3 regions of the Paenibacillus sp. 01T422 genome follow, and region 2 is predicted to be linked to each of the others. Evidence: predicted binding sites of a transcription regulator. Region 2 holds the regulator's gene; each other region holds the start of a gene.

Region 1 (4,622 bases), on a different contig from region 2:
GGTTGATGCGGAAGAAGATATCGAGCAGATCGCTGCAATTTTAGGCAAAAAAAGAATAAAAAAACTGCCCGTTGTCCATCGAGGCGTATTAGTTGGCATTATTAGCAGGGGAGACGTTATCCGGCATTCATTTCAATCCTTATTGTAAGCGATTACTAAAGCTGGGAAATAAAAAAAAAGGATGTCCTAGCAGCCCCGAGAGGCTGAGGGCATCCTTTTTACTGTATTAATAGGCTAAAGCGAAAAGGCCGTGGATATGAGACAAATAACGGACGTTACTTGCTTCTTTCATCAGGGAAGCCGGTAAGCCTTTGAGCTGTGTGCTGTTTCCACCGATTGTGCCGATACCATCTTTGCGGCCTAAGCTGCCAAGTGTTCCGGAGAATACTGGCGTGAATGTATCCATTGCGCCGCCTTTGATTTGAACGGACAGATTGTAACCAACTGTTTCGCCCATCTGCCAAGCAAGTTGTGCAGTTGGAGGGTAAGGTCTTTCGCTTCCTTCAGGGAATACCACCGCGCAGTCGCCTGCAAGGAAGACATCGGAATGGGAAGTGGATTGAAGTGTCGATGTTACAGTCGCACGACCGCGATCTTCCGCGATTCCGCAGCTGCCAACAACCGGATTGCCTTTCACGCCGCCAGTCCAAATAATCGTGTTCGACTCGATTGTTTGTCCACTTTTCAGCGATACCGTATTCTTAGTAGCTTCCGTAATGGCAACGCCAGTTAAGAACGTAACACCGCGTTTCTCAAGGCTAGTCACAGCGCGCTCGATCAGTACTTTCGGGAATACTGGAAGGATTGCAGGACCAGCTTCTACGCAATAGATAGAAACATCTTTGAAGTCGATGCCTTTGCTGTGGCAAATTTCAGGCAACTTATCAGCGAATTCCCCAACAAGCTCAACACCTGTAAGACCGCCACCGCCCACAACGATCGTTGCGTCAGCTTTGTTGCCGGATGCTTTGTAAGCGTCCAGACGAGCTTCAACATGCTCGCGAATACGGTTAGCATCAGAAGCTGATTTGAGAACCATGCTGTTCTCTTCCAGTCCTGGGATGCCGAAGTAGTTCGTTTCGCTGCCAAGAGCAACGACTAGCGCATCGTAAGTATGTACTGCGCCACTAGTTGTAACGACTTTTTTATCATCTGGTTTAATTTCTTTGATGGTATCAACCACGATATTAACATGTTTGTCGCCTAGCAGTTTTTGCAAAGGTAGTGCAACAGCTTGCTCTTTAATCGTACCGCCAGCAAGACGGTGCAATTCTGTAATAATTTGGTGAGTTGGGAAGCGATTGATGATTGTAATGTTCGCTTCTGAAGCTGTCAGATGTTTACGTGCTGTCAATGCGGTTAATAGGCCGCCATAACCGCCGCCAAGAATAAGTATTTGTTTAGCCATCGTTATCATCCCTAGTCCGTATTAATTTTTACGTTCAGAAAGTACGTTCAAGAATGCTTGTGCAAAACGAAGAGTTTTCTGCACTTCAGGATCTTTCAGCATTTTTAGTATTCCGAAGAGACCGATTGTTGATCCTGCTTCAGCCTGTGAGCGTTCGCCAGCTTCAATAGCCGCGGATGCAATGTCTTTTGCCTTTTCTTGTACCGGTTTAACAAACTCGCCAATACCTTGGGCAAAATCGTTGATCAATACTTTGTCTGTAGCTACACTTTGCGCAAAATCATAAGCTTTGGTTAATACTGTTACCATTTCTGCCAGTTTAGGCAAATTATCGACCAGAACAGTCAGAGATTGTTGCACCTCAGGCTTTAGCAATTGGTCGAGTACGTCTAGCGATTTTGGTTCCGCAGCAGCTGTTGCTGCTACTTCTTGAGCAGCAGTTGTCTGTGACATACGTAAATCCTCCTTTGCGTTGAAAAAAAATCGGGTACTGTCACAATATGTACGGGTGAAACGTTTGTTTCCCAGATGGTTGTAACATTTTTCACATAAGAAAATGTGTAGCAACATCGCACAATTGGATAATCCGTATTTACATATTGTACACCTAATGGACACAAAATTATAATTGAAAATATTTCAAATTCGTGAACATTGGATGAAAATGGGGGACGGCCTATTCACTCATGATTGATGAAACTGTCAAAATGCTGACTACGAAACAATAATTGCATAAATGAATAATAACGGCATTCGGTCTAATAGATCGGATGTCGCTTTTTGCTGATCGCTGGAAGGATTCTTTAGGGAAAATATTGAAATACTAAAAAAGTACGCCACACAGTAGTGGTAATCACAAACGTTTGTACATAGTACTTATCAGGGAAGGAGACATACGATCTTGAATGTTTTTATCATTATTCTCATCTTATTGATTCTTATTGGTGTATCCAATGTCGTGAACCGTTTTGTTCCATTCATTCCCGTTCCCCTGATTCAAATTGCCTTGGGGGCCATTCTAGTAATCGTACCACTGGGGATTCACCTGGAACTAGAACCGGAATTGTTCCTCTTGTTGTTCATTGCCCCGTTGTTGTATCACGATGGCAAGCATACACCGAGAGATGAGCTGTGGAAATTGCGCGCACCGATCCTGCTTCTCGCGGTGGGACTGGTTTTGATAACGGTGTGTGTCGTCGGATATGTTGTCCATTGGTTGATTCCTTCAATTCCTTTGGCGGCAGCATTCGGGTTAGCAGCTATTCTCTCGCCTACGGATGCCGTAGCCGTCAGTTCCTTAGCCGGTCGCATCCATTTGCCCAAAAGCTTGATGCGGCTCCTTGAAGGGGAGGCCTTGATGAACGATGCATCTGGCCTTGTGGCTTTCAAGTTCGCTATTGCTGCGGCGGTCACCGGTGTGTTTTCGCTCCCGAAAGCAAGCCTCAGCTTTGTCGTCATCTCAATTGGGGGCCTAATCGTTGGAGCGCTAGTCGCTTTTTTAATTATCGGCATTCGCCAGCTGCTTCGCCGGGCAGGACTTGAGGATGAGACGATGCATATGCTGCTGCAAATATTGACACCTTTTATGCTCTATTTGATTGCCGAGGAGTTAGGCGTATCGGGCATTTTGGCGGCGGTAGCAGGTGGCGTGGTGCATGCCGTCGAGAATGAGCGTTTGGCTTTTACGATGCCGACTCTTCGAAGTGTCTCTAATTCCACATGGTCTGTCATTTTGTTTGTACTCAATGGCTTGGTCTTTATTCTTCTGGGGCTGCAAATTCCAGGTGTCTCCAGGACGATTCTCAAAGATCCTAATTTCGATAATTTCAAAGTGATTGGTTATGCCATTGTCATCTTCGTCTTGCTTCTGCTCTTGCGTTTTGTTTGGACGCTTATCTTTGCAAGAGGAGGGCGCTGGTTCGGGAACAAGAATCAAGAGGTACCAAGCTTACGTATTCTTACCTTAACGTCGATTTCCGGTGTACGTGGAGCGATAACACTGGCAGGTGCTTTCTCTATACCGCTAATCCTGCAAAATGGCGATCCCTTTCCGCAAAGAGACCTTATTATTTTCCTTGCATCCTCCATCATTCTGTTCTCACTTCTGACCGCAAGCATTGTCCTACCTCTGCTCGCCAAGAAGAAAAATACAGACGGAAATGCCGAACAGGAAAGAATGGAGCGTGAGTGGCAGTTGGAGGTTATGGCTGCTGCTGTTCGGGCTCTAGAGAGTACAAGTAACGAGAAGAACGAGGTCGCGGTAGATACTGTGATTGGCGATTATAAATTAATGATGCAGCAGCTTGACCAAAAAGAAGGTAAATTGAAACGTATACCACGTTTCCAACAGGAAGAAGCCGAGATGCGACTGCTGGCACTGGATATTGAGCGCAAGTATGTGAATGATCGTTTGGAAAGCGGACAAGTGAGCAGTGAACAGGCGAATTATTATTTAAACATGCTGGAACAAGTAGAACTTATTCTAGCTAACAAGCTTGATATCGGTAAAGTACTGGTTAAGAACATCTGGCGCCGATTGAAGCTTGTAATAACTTCCTTCCTGCAACCTCGCCTTGTTTCGAATATTGTTGAGCCTGATATGGAAGAGATTCGGACGCTGAAAATGCAATGCAGCCAAGCTGTCGTTGAGGAATTCTCCAAACGATGCGCTTACCAAAGCGATGAAGCAACAGAGGGAGTGCTGGACTATTATCAGCAAATGCTGGATAGGCTGCGCAGATTCGCGTTCGGCTCAAGGCGCAAAGATTCATCCTTCATCGATAGCCGACGTGAGCTGCACTGGATCGCTATACAAGCGGAGCGTGATGCTGTGCAAGGGTTCTATGAGCGCGGAGATATCACGCGGGATATGGCTTCCTTGCTGCGACGAATCATCCGAAACAGGGAAGCATCGCTGTATGAGCTCGAGGAGATTAGCTAGATTCAGCGATTTTATTTTTACTTTTGGAATGAAAATAGGTTATTATGTTAAATGAGATAAAAACAGAAAGTGGGAACAAACGTGGGCCGTAAGTGGAATAACATTAAAGAAAAGAAAGCCTCAAAAGACGCAAACACAAGTAGAATTTATGCGAAATTCGGACTTGAAATTTATGTGGCCGCACGCAAGGGCGAACCGGATCCTGAAGCGAATCGCGCATTGAAAGTTGTTCTCGAGCGGGCAAAAACTTACAATGTACCGAAAGCGATTATT
Region 2 (5,185 bases):
TAGTCCTTTCGCAAGCTTTGGATAAAGCCAAAGAATTCGTGCAAGCTCGAAATAGCTTCAATGCTACCGAACTTCAAAGCCTGGTAAGCAGCCATATCGCGACAGCGCCATTAGCTGTAATTGATTATGCGGAAGTACTTACTTTTCCGACCTTGGAACCTTTTGAAAACAGCACTCATACCGATTCAATCATTATTGCTCTTGCCGTTAAATTCGGTAAAACACGCCTAATCGATAATGTCATTTTACAATTAAGGAAGTGAAGTTTATGTTTCGCACTATGATGAAAGCTAAGATACACCGCGCTACTGTAACTGAAGCGAATTTGAACTACATTGGAAGCATCACGATAGATGAGGATTTGCTTGATCTTGTTGATATGCTGCCTAATGAGAAAGTGCAAATTGTTAATAACAATAACGGCGCACGCCTTGAAACGTATATCATTGCAGGTCCACGCGGGACTGGGGTTGTCTGTTTGAACGGAGCCGCGGCTCGTTTAGTGCAAGAAGGCGATACAGTCATCATTATGACGTATGCGACTATGACCGACGAAGAAGCCAGGAAGCATCAGCCTACTGTTGCGATCATGGGAGCAAATAATAAAGTAGCCCAATTGTTAAAAGCAGAGGAGCATTCCACCATCCTTTAAGATGGTCGCTTCCATGCATGAAATCGGCTCTGTTTACAAAGAATGAGGGTAAGCTTTCGAAGCAAAGGTGGGATGCCAAATGTTTAAGCATTTATTTTCCACAATGAACGAGGTTTTGGAAGAAATCCAAAAAGAATATCCGAATAGTGATGTGGAGAAAAGAGCGGAGCTTGACGAACAATTGCAAGTGTTGAAAACAATGAGCGATGAGTTCATTGAGGCGTGGCTGCTTTTTGAGGAGAAACTGGGAAAGTTTTATGGGGCCGTGCCGATCAGTACCCAAACCCTTCATAAAGAACTGATGGATCTCGATCTGTCCGGGAAGCAAACGGATGAATTTGTCCGGGGGCAAGGGTACTACAAGCTTTACATGTATGATCAAGCGATCAAGGAGTTTGAAGTCTTGATTCGCAGGCAGCCTGATTTCTTGTTGGCAAGGGTCTATTTGGCGATGGGGCATCTGCGTAAAGGGGAGTTTGGGGAGGCGTATAGGCACTTCAAATTCCTACTGCCTCTAACGGATAACTCCAAGATGAAGGCTATTTCCTACAACGCCATGGGAGTCATACAGGTGCAGAATCAGAATATAGAAAAAGCTTTCGAGTATTTTCAAAAAGCGTACCATACAGATCCCTCATGTATGGAGCCTCTCATCAATCTGGACGAGTCCTAAAACCAATGTGACGATCTAGGTATTCCCTTTTCCTAATAAGATTTGGTATGCTAGGAGAAGTGCAGGACGAAGGGATTGAAGATACACGTCATGAAATTTGCAGTTTTGGATTTTGAAACGACAGGAAGTCAGCCTGCGGATGAAATCATCCAAGTTGGACTGGTCATTATAGATCAATTTCAAATCATCGACAGGTATACTTCTCTGGTTAATCCAGGGATTGGTATACCTTCTTCCATTACAACACTTACTGGCATTACTGATGAGATGGTTGCTGATGCTCCCACGCTTGATCAAGTGATGTCGGATATGTTTCCACTTTTGTTTGATTGCGTGCTCGTTGCGCACCATGCAGCTTTTGATGTTTCCTTTTTGCAAAAGGGACTGACCAAAACCGGTTACCCGCCATTCTCAGGCCGAGTGCTGGATACGATGGATATGCTCCGCATATTATTTCCATCTATTTCCAGTCTTCAATTGAGCATGGTAGCCGGTTTGTTTGGCATTGACCATGAACGTCCACATCAGGCTGACAGTGACGCGGAGGTTACCGCAGAAATCTGGATTAGATGTCTGGAAAGGCTGATTGGCCTGCCTCTCCTTACGGTGCAGCGGTTACAGCATATTTTTGAAAATAGCTCCAGCGATTTAGGTTGGTTTTTGGATGAAATATGTCTATATAAAGAATCGATTACAAGCATAGATACGGATACGAATCGCTATTTCCGCCAATTTACGCTGAATGTAACGGATTGGGGAGAAGAGGATGACATCCGCGGGATATCTGACGAAGGCGGACTAGGTGCTTCCTTCAAAGAATTCCAACAAGGCTTGAAATTAGCGCTTCAGCAGAAGTTTGAAGTTTTCGAAGAGCGGGAATCGCAAGAGCAAATGATCTACGAAGTAGAGAAATCGCTTGAGAACGATCAACATTTGATGATCGAGGCGGGAACAGGCACAGGGAAATCGCTTGGCTATTTGATACCTGCACTTTATTATGGCATCAAGTACGAGAAGAAAGTGGTTGTTTCCACACATACGATTAATCTGCAAGAGCAGCTCAGAGAGCGGGATATTCCGCTGCTGAAAGAGATTTTTCCCGTTCCCTTTAAAGCAGCGGTACTGAAAGGTAGAAGTCACTATTTGTGCTTGCGCAAATTTGAGACGAAACTGACAACCCGTGATTATGAGAATGGCAAAGAAGATCCGGTCACGGCGGCGCAAATGGTCGTGTGGCTGAGCGAAACGGAGCATGGGTTGATGAGGCGCATCATTTTGAAGAAGTAGCCAGCAAACATCTCGGCATCGAGCTGCACTCCTCGGCAATGTATCATTCGTTGACCTGGCTTTACAAAGATAATCGGAGCGGACAACTGCCCATGCTGCGGTTTCGGCTGCAGAAGTCAGATGAGCAGCAAGAACGTGCAGCGGCATGGAGCCATACGATTGATGGGCTCTTCCCCAAAATTGTGCAGATGAAAGAGGACTGGGACCGGCTGAGCGAGTCGCTCTATGAGTTGGTATCTTCCAAAAGCGACCCGTCGCAAACGGAGAATTCCTCGTATGTTTTGCGTATGAAGCCGGAGACATTGCCTCCTAATTGGCACGAGCTGATGACAATGGAGGACAATATTTATCTGAATGCGAATGATTTGCTTCGCACGCTTGATAAATTGTTGAGCGATGTGAAGGAACATCAAGAGTCGTTCGGGGTTCAAGGATTAGTGACGGACCTTAACGGAACTGTGAAGGAGCTTTATGAGCATCGTGATGCTCTTCATTTCTTCATGAAAATGGCAGATGAGGGTTATGTGTACTGGATGGAAGCCGGGACTTATGCTAGAGCGAAGTCGCTTCAGCTTATCTCTGTTCCGACGGATGTCAGTGGCCTGCTGCAGCAGCATTTCTTTGAGACGAAGGAAAGCATCATCATGACCTCAGCGACGTTGTCCGTGAATAAATCCTTCCAGTATTCAGCTGATCAACTAGGGCTGGTGATACCGCAGGATGAAGAGAACGGTAAGCTGAAAACTGTTCAACTGGCTTCTCCTTTTAATTATCGAGAGCAGGCTTTGGTTGTTATTCCAAGGGACTTTCCTACGATTAAAGGAGCGGGAGATCCTGTTTTCATCGCATCGCTTATTGAATCGTTAAGTGAAGTAGCTATCGTGACCAAAGGTCGAATGCTGATCTTATTCACATCCAATCGGATGCTCAAGCAGATTTATGCCGGGATGAAAGACTATTTGAAAGCATACGGGATTACTGTGCTCGGTCAAGGGGTTGACAGCGGCAATCGCAGTAAATTAACCCGTATGTTCCAGGACAACAAGATGTGTGTGCTGCTTGGCACTAGTTCGTTCTGGGAAGGTGTTGACATCCCTGGTGATGCGCTAAGCTGTTTGGCCATTATCCGGCTGCCGTTTCAACCTCCGAATCATCCGCTTGTCGAGGCGAAATGCGAAAATATTAAGAAGCGGAATGAGAATCCGTTCATGAAGTTTTCGGTCCCACAGGCCGTCATCCGCTTTAAACAAGGCTTCGGCCGGTTAGTTAGACGCGCATCTGATAAAGGGATTGTGATCATCTATGATACGCGTGTCATTGAAACCTTTTATGGCAAGCACTTCCTCTACTCACTGCCAGGACCCAAGATCGAGCATATGACTACGGAACAAATGTTACCAAGGATTGAGCAGTGGATGGGGGAGGCGCAGAAATGAAATCACAAAAAATATCGGAAGCAGTTGTTCGCAGGCTGCCGATTTATCTTCGGTTCCTTAACGAGCTTGCTATGAAAAATGTCGCAACGGTGTCTTCGCAGGATTTGGGTCAAAAACTTGATCTGAATCCGGCTCAGATTCGGAAGGATTTGGCTTATTTCGGAGAGTTCGGCAAAAAAGGCATTGGTTACGATATTGCTTATTTGATCGAGAAAATTAGACAGATTCTGAAGCTGGATCGGCACATTCAAGTTGCGCTTGTTGGAGCGGGGAATCTTGGCCGCGCATTATGCAATTATAATACTTATCTGCGAAATGATATGAAGATTGTTGCTGTTTTTGATGCGATGCCCTCCAAAGCAGGAGAGACCATCAATAATTTGACGGTTCAACCGATGGCGGATATGAAAACTGTCTTATCGGAGTTAGGCGTGCGGATCGGAATTATCACAGTTCCTGCTAGCGAAGCTCAGAATGTAGCCAACCAATTTGTTGATTGCGGAATTGAAGCTATTCTGAATTTTGCTCCAGTGATTATTAAGGTTCCTCCGGAAGTGCGTGTGCATTACGCGGATTTCACTACGGAGCTGCAAAGCTTAGCTTACTATTTAGATTAATATTCAAAAAAAAGAACCTGACATAGGGAATCACACCCTGGTCAGGTTCTTTTTCAATTAAAGAATCAGTCTGAAGATTAGGAAGTAGAGACTGTATGCAAGCGCAATGCTGATCGGTATGGTAATGACCCAAGTAATCAACATGCGGCTGACGGTTCCCCACTGAACTTCATGGAATCGCATGACACTGCCTGTCCCAATAATGGCGGAGGAAATAACATGTGTTGTTGATAACGGTTTGCCGATATGGGTGGAGAACTGAATAACAAGTGACGATGTTAGATCGGATGCGAATCCGTTAATCGGTTCGATTTTTACAATTTTTCCGGATACGGTTTTAATAATTTTCCATCCACCGATCGATGTGCCTAATCCCATAGCCAAGGCTGCTGAAATTTTAACCCAGAGAGGGACGTCGAGCGTTGTTTGCACATCGGCTGCGACTAGACCGAATACGATAATACCCATCGCTTTCTGTGCATCATTACCGCCATGTGAATAGGAAAGTAAACCGGCAGAT
Region 3 (5,185 bases), on a different contig from region 2:
TCGACGACTTCGTACAGGTCACGTTGAATCTTCTTGCTATCGATCGCTTGTTTCCAAGGGTCCTTCGTAACAGCAAGCGCTTGATCAATCCGGTCGCATAGTTGTTGGCGTTCTTCCTCATTTTCAACGACATCTCGGATATGTTCGATCCCCAAACGGTGTACCCATTCGCTTGTACGTTCGCCGTATTTACCAGTTTCGCGATAATATTGCAGGTAAGCTTCGGTGTATTCAATAATATCCTGCTCTGTTTTCACGGTTGTTAAGAGCTCACCAACGCGTACCTTCACACCGCCGTTTCCTCCGGCATACAGCTCCCATCCTCCATCTACGGATACGATGCCTAGATCCTTAATGCCGGATTCCGCACAATTCCGCGGACATCCTGATACTGCCAGCTTTACTTTGGCCGGTGTGTTTAAGCGCTCAAAACGCTTCTCCAGCTCGATGCCCACCGCCATGGCATCACCTGTACCGAACCGGCAGAATGTATCGCCGACGCATGTTTTGACCGTACGCAAGGCTTTACCGTAGGCATAGCCTGATGGCATATCCAGCGCTTCCCACATCGCTGTAAGGTCTTCCTTTTTCACACCAAGCAAGTCTAGTCGTTGTCCGCCTGTGAATTTCACAGTTGGGACATTGAATTGCTCCGCTACTTCGGCAATCCGCTTCAATTCTGTGGGATTCGTTACACCGCCATAAATCCGTGGAACAACGGAGTAAGTCCCGTCTTTTTGAATATTCGCATGCATACGCTCGTTAACGAAGCGCGAAGTGCTATCGTCCTTATACGTTTCAGGGCTAATCATGCCCAGGTAGTAGTTAAGCGCAGGGCGGCATTTGGAGCAGCCCTCTTCATTTCTCCACTCGAGCACGTTCATGACTTCACGTACATGCGACAGGCCTTTTTCGCGAATCGCTTCAACAACTTCATCCCGCGTATGTTCCGTACAAGAGCAGATGGATTCTTTAACGGCATTTTTATCGTAGGAGGAACCCAGTGTGTATGCTAACAAATCACTGACGAGCGGTTTACAGCCGCCACAAGAACGGGAAGCTGTCGTGCAGTTTTTCACCTCTTCAACGGAAGTCAGGCCCTGATCTTTAATGGCTGAGCAGATCGTCCCTTTGGTGACCCCGTTACATCCGCAAATAATCGCATCGTCTTTCATATCGGCAACACCGGAAGCTGCTCCTCCGCCGCTCGCTGAATCCGTCAAAATCGCTGTTTTGGCCATCCCGCTGACATCGGTTTCCTCACGAATCATTTGCATGAGCCGCGTGCCGTCCGCCGTATCCCCAAAGAGCACAGCACCGACAATTTTGTTATCCTTAATGACGACTTTTTTGTATACCCCTGTGAACTCATCATGAATGCGGATCGCCTTGGTTCCTTCTTCATCCACGAATTTCCCGCCAGAGAAAACATCAACACCAGACACTTTCAGCTTCGTATAGAGCACCGAGCCTTCATAAGGGCCTGTTTCCACGCCTGCCAAATGCTTCGCTAACACAGCACCTTGCTCATAGAGCGGCGCAACCAGCCCGTAGGCAACGCCGCGATGCATGGCACATTCCCCTACCGCATACACATTAGGAACATTCGTTTGCATATAGTCATTAACAATGATACCGGGATTGCACGCTACGCCAGAATTTTTGGCAAGTTCTACATTCGGCCGAATCCCCACTGCCATAACGACCAGATCCGCTTCAGTCATAGTGCCGTCTTTGAATTTCAAGCCAGTTACCCGTTTATGACCGACGATTTCTGCGGATTGCTTCGCTAGCAAGAAGTTAATTCCTTGTTCCTCCAGCGCTGCTTGCAGCATTTTGGACGCTGTACGATCCAACTGACGATCCATGATCGCGTCTGTAATATGAACGACATCCACTTTCATTCCTAAGTTCAGGAAACCTCTGGCTGCTTCTAGTCCTAGCAAACCTCCGCCGATGACAACGGCTTTTTTATACTTTTTCGCGGACTCCATCATAATTTCACAATCACGAATGGTCCGGTAGGCCATACCCCCTTCTTTATCTGCGCCAGGCATTGGAATCATGAAAGGATTAGACCCTGTTGCCAAAATCAATTTATCGTAGGAAACCGTTACACCTTTATCGCTTGTGACGGTTTGAGCTGCCGTATCGAGTGCCGTCACAGTTTGGTTTGTATAGAGCGTTATATGGTTATTTCTGTACCATTCATAGGGATGGATAACGATATCATCAACATTGGAATCTCCCGAAAGGACATAAGACAGCAAAATCCGGTTATAGTTCGGATGAGGCTCACTCCCAAAAATAGTTACCTCATATTTATCCGGAGCTAGCTTAAGCAAGTGTTCAACGGCGTTAACACCAGCCATTCCATTTCCGACTAATACCAACTTTTCTTTTTGAGTCATGGTCTCATCTTCCTCTCTACTATGTCTATCTCTATATCCCATTTAGTTATCCACATCCACTATTAAAAAGGTCCACTTGGGAGCAGCAGTCTACTGTACCCATTATTTAAGCATGCACGCTATCATTGGCTGTTGGTGATACCTTCACTTTACCCCCATCGCCAATCCAGCTGCGCTTCCATTGTCCTTGCACAGACGCGATCAAAATCACGCAGCACACAGCGATTGCACTCAAAATAAGAAAGCCTGGCGCAAAGGAACCTGTTGCCAATTTCACATTTCCGAGGATCTTTGGCAGGAAATACCCGCCTAAGCCGCCAGCTGCACCGACAATCCCCGTGACCACGCCGATCTCCGACTTGAAGCGTTGAGGCACAAGTTGGAAGACCGAACCGTTCCCCATGCCAAAGGCCATCATAGCGACGAATAATAGGACCGTTGTAACCGAAAGCGCTGGAAGTGTTGAAATCCCGGCCATCATCAATGCGACAACCCCGTACAATCCCATCAGCATCCGAATGCCGCCTACTTTATCGGCTAGCCAACCGCCTACAGGTCGGAAGAAACTTCCACCGATCACGCATAGGGTTGTAAAATCAGCCGCACGGACTGGTGAAAGCCCGTATTGTGTATTAAAGAAGATTGTTAAGTAGGTGGACATTCCAACGAAACCGCCGAACGTCACGCTATATAAAATACAGAACAACCAAGAATCCCTCTGTTTCAAAACCCTGCCGTACTCAGCAACCGTTTTGGGCGCTGGCTTATTTGGGCTGTCTTTGGCCAGAATACTGAAAACAACCAACGTTATCACAATTGGAATCATCGCAATGCCGAAAACAACATGCCAATCGCCATAATGCTGAGCAATCCGGTTAGCAAAAAGCGTAGCGAAGATCGTCCCGCTGTTCCCTGCTCCGGCGATTCCCATCGCCAGACCTTGATATTGCGGTGGATACCAGGAACTGGCTAGCGGCAGTGCGGCTGCGAAACTTGCTCCGGCAATACCGAGCATCAGCGCCACGAAGTACATATCGCCCATCGTGTTAGCGAACTGCCATCCCCAGAATAATGGGATTAAGGTTAGCGTTAGTCCGATTTGTCCCGTAAGCTTAGGACCAATCTTATCGGTTAGTACACCCAGCACCAGTCGAAGTACCGCTCCGCCTAATGTAGGCAAGGCAACGAGGTTCGCTTTTTCAGCAGCGTCCAAGTGGAAATCATTCGCGAGTACGACCGCCAGCGGTCCTAACAGCACCCATACCATGAAGCTCATGTCAAAATACAAAAATGCACTGAACAAGGACCCTTTGTGTCCCACTTGCATAAAACTTTTCCGATCAACCATGATCTTCCCTCTCCTTTTGTGAGGCTTTTCGCCTTCTTTTTTTTCCCTATCCTGATTTCTACCTGCTGGACACCCATGGACAGAAAAGGCCGACAAACATACCCCTACATACATCGGGATGTTTGTCGGCCTCTTTGCCACTGCTGCCACATCTTCGTGAACAGCATGTTTCGTTATATTTCGAAAAGTAAACATAAAAAGCCTATCCGGTTACGTATTTGTAAGGGGATAGGCGCCATTGCCTGCGTTAGGGGCACATCATTGTGCCGATTTCTAACTTGATTATAGTACGGGTTTAGATGTATGTCAATAAACATAACACAAAATTTTCAAAAATGCCGTGTTAGCTACTGTATCGACAAAAAACAAATTTATATGCTATAGTAATGCCGTATAACTATTCATTCCATCAAAGAAACCTCACATAAAGTTACCATGAAGCAAAAAAGCTTACAACGTTGGAGGTATTCAAATGTTGCAATCATTTATACTGATCGACGAGTTGAAGCAAACTCGCTCAGCTACCTCCTCACCATCCACAAACGAGATGAGCTATTCCAATCGTTCACAAGCATCCTTACCTGACGAGATACTGAAGGACTTGGGCTTTCGCGTCTACACGGCATCTACGATCAAAGAAGTTTCCTTCATCATTCCTAAAGTTGATGCTGTATTGTTAAGTGTTAGCCCCGATCAAGTGGAGACATGGCGCAAACGAGTATTAGCTGAGCGCAGCCTCCCCCTCTTCTGGTGGTGCGACTCGCACACTTTTCCTTCTAATGAATGCAGAATGGATGCAGGTATAGATGGTTTAATCGGTTCAACGATGAGTCCGCTTGAAATTCACTGCGCCCTGCTGCTTGGCGTGAATCACTATTTTCATCGCACCGAATGGCAGCAGGAGCGTGAGCAGCTCCTCTCCAAACTAGAGGAGCGCAAATGGGTCGATCAAGCCAAGCGGATCTTGTGCGAGATTAAGGGGATCTCCGAAGCAGAAGCCTACGACTTTTTGCGAAAACAAGCCATGAATGAGCGTAAACGTATGGTAGATGTCGCTACCTCCATCGTCAAGGTGTACCAAATACTACGAGATCAGAATCAAGGAGGCCGAAAACGATGATATCCTTACTAAAAGAAGTAGGACGCGGAAAACGCGGAGCGAGAGATCTTACCTATGAAGAGGCTTCCCAAGCAGCAGAACTCATGTTAACCGGCGGCGCTACTCAGGCTCAAATGGGCGCATTTCTTGTAGCTGAGCGTATTAAAATGGAATCGCCGGATGAGATCAAAGCCTTCATCCACGCGCTGCGCAAACGCGCCTTTTCTTATCCGATAGCTGGCAGCATGGACTGCGCAGGGCCTTATGATGGTCGCGCGCGTACGTTCATTGCAACTCTGCCGACCGCATTTGTACTTGCGGCTTGCG

What was found. The regulator Rex, encoded in region 2, represses fermentation and respiration genes when NADH is low (regulators of the CRP and FNR family bind a similar motif). The targets are predictions, from matches to a motif close to TTGTGAAATATTTCACAA.
Region 1: AC1DUA_RS22315 (helical membrane plugin domain-containing protein) is a predicted target of Rex. The motif match lies at 1,941-1,958, and genes of this name have one in related genera.
Region 3: AC1DUA_RS04720 (nitrate/nitrite transporter) is a predicted target of Rex. The motif match lies at 3,776-3,793, and genes of this name have one in related genera.

The regions. Positions count from the first base shown of each region.
Region 1 covers NZ_JBFTQB010000436.1:187-4,808, forward strand. The annotation lists partial or broken gene AC1DUA_RS22305 (CBS domain-containing protein) at 1-148, shown strand, start outside; gene AC1DUA_RS22310 (NAD(P)/FAD-dependent oxidoreductase) at 227-1,408, opposite strand; gene AC1DUA_RS22315 (helical membrane plugin domain-containing protein) at 1,430-1,861, opposite strand; gene AC1DUA_RS22320 (Na+/H+ antiporter) at 2,310-4,349, shown strand; partial or broken gene AC1DUA_RS22325 (YebC/PmpR family DNA-binding transcriptional regulator) at 4,431-4,622, shown strand, end outside.
Region 2 covers NZ_JBFTQB010000612.1:1,431-6,615, forward strand. The annotation lists gene panC (pantoate--beta-alanine ligase) at 1-263, shown strand, start outside; gene panD (aspartate 1-decarboxylase) at 269-652, shown strand; gene AC1DUA_RS27270 (tetratricopeptide repeat protein) at 732-1,325, shown strand; partial or broken gene AC1DUA_RS27275 (helicase C-terminal domain-containing protein) at 1,416-4,048, shown strand; gene AC1DUA_RS27280 (redox-sensing transcriptional repressor Rex) at 4,045-4,665, shown strand; partial or broken gene AC1DUA_RS27285 (inorganic phosphate transporter) at 4,723-5,185, opposite strand, start outside.
Region 3 covers NZ_JBFTQB010000049.1:2,710-7,894, reverse strand. The annotation lists gene nirB (nitrite reductase large subunit NirB) at 1-2,411, opposite strand, end outside; gene AC1DUA_RS04720 (nitrate/nitrite transporter) at 2,518-3,759, opposite strand; gene AC1DUA_RS04715 (ANTAR domain-containing response regulator) at 4,232-4,879, shown strand; gene AC1DUA_RS04710 (anthranilate phosphoribosyltransferase) at 4,876-5,185, shown strand, end outside.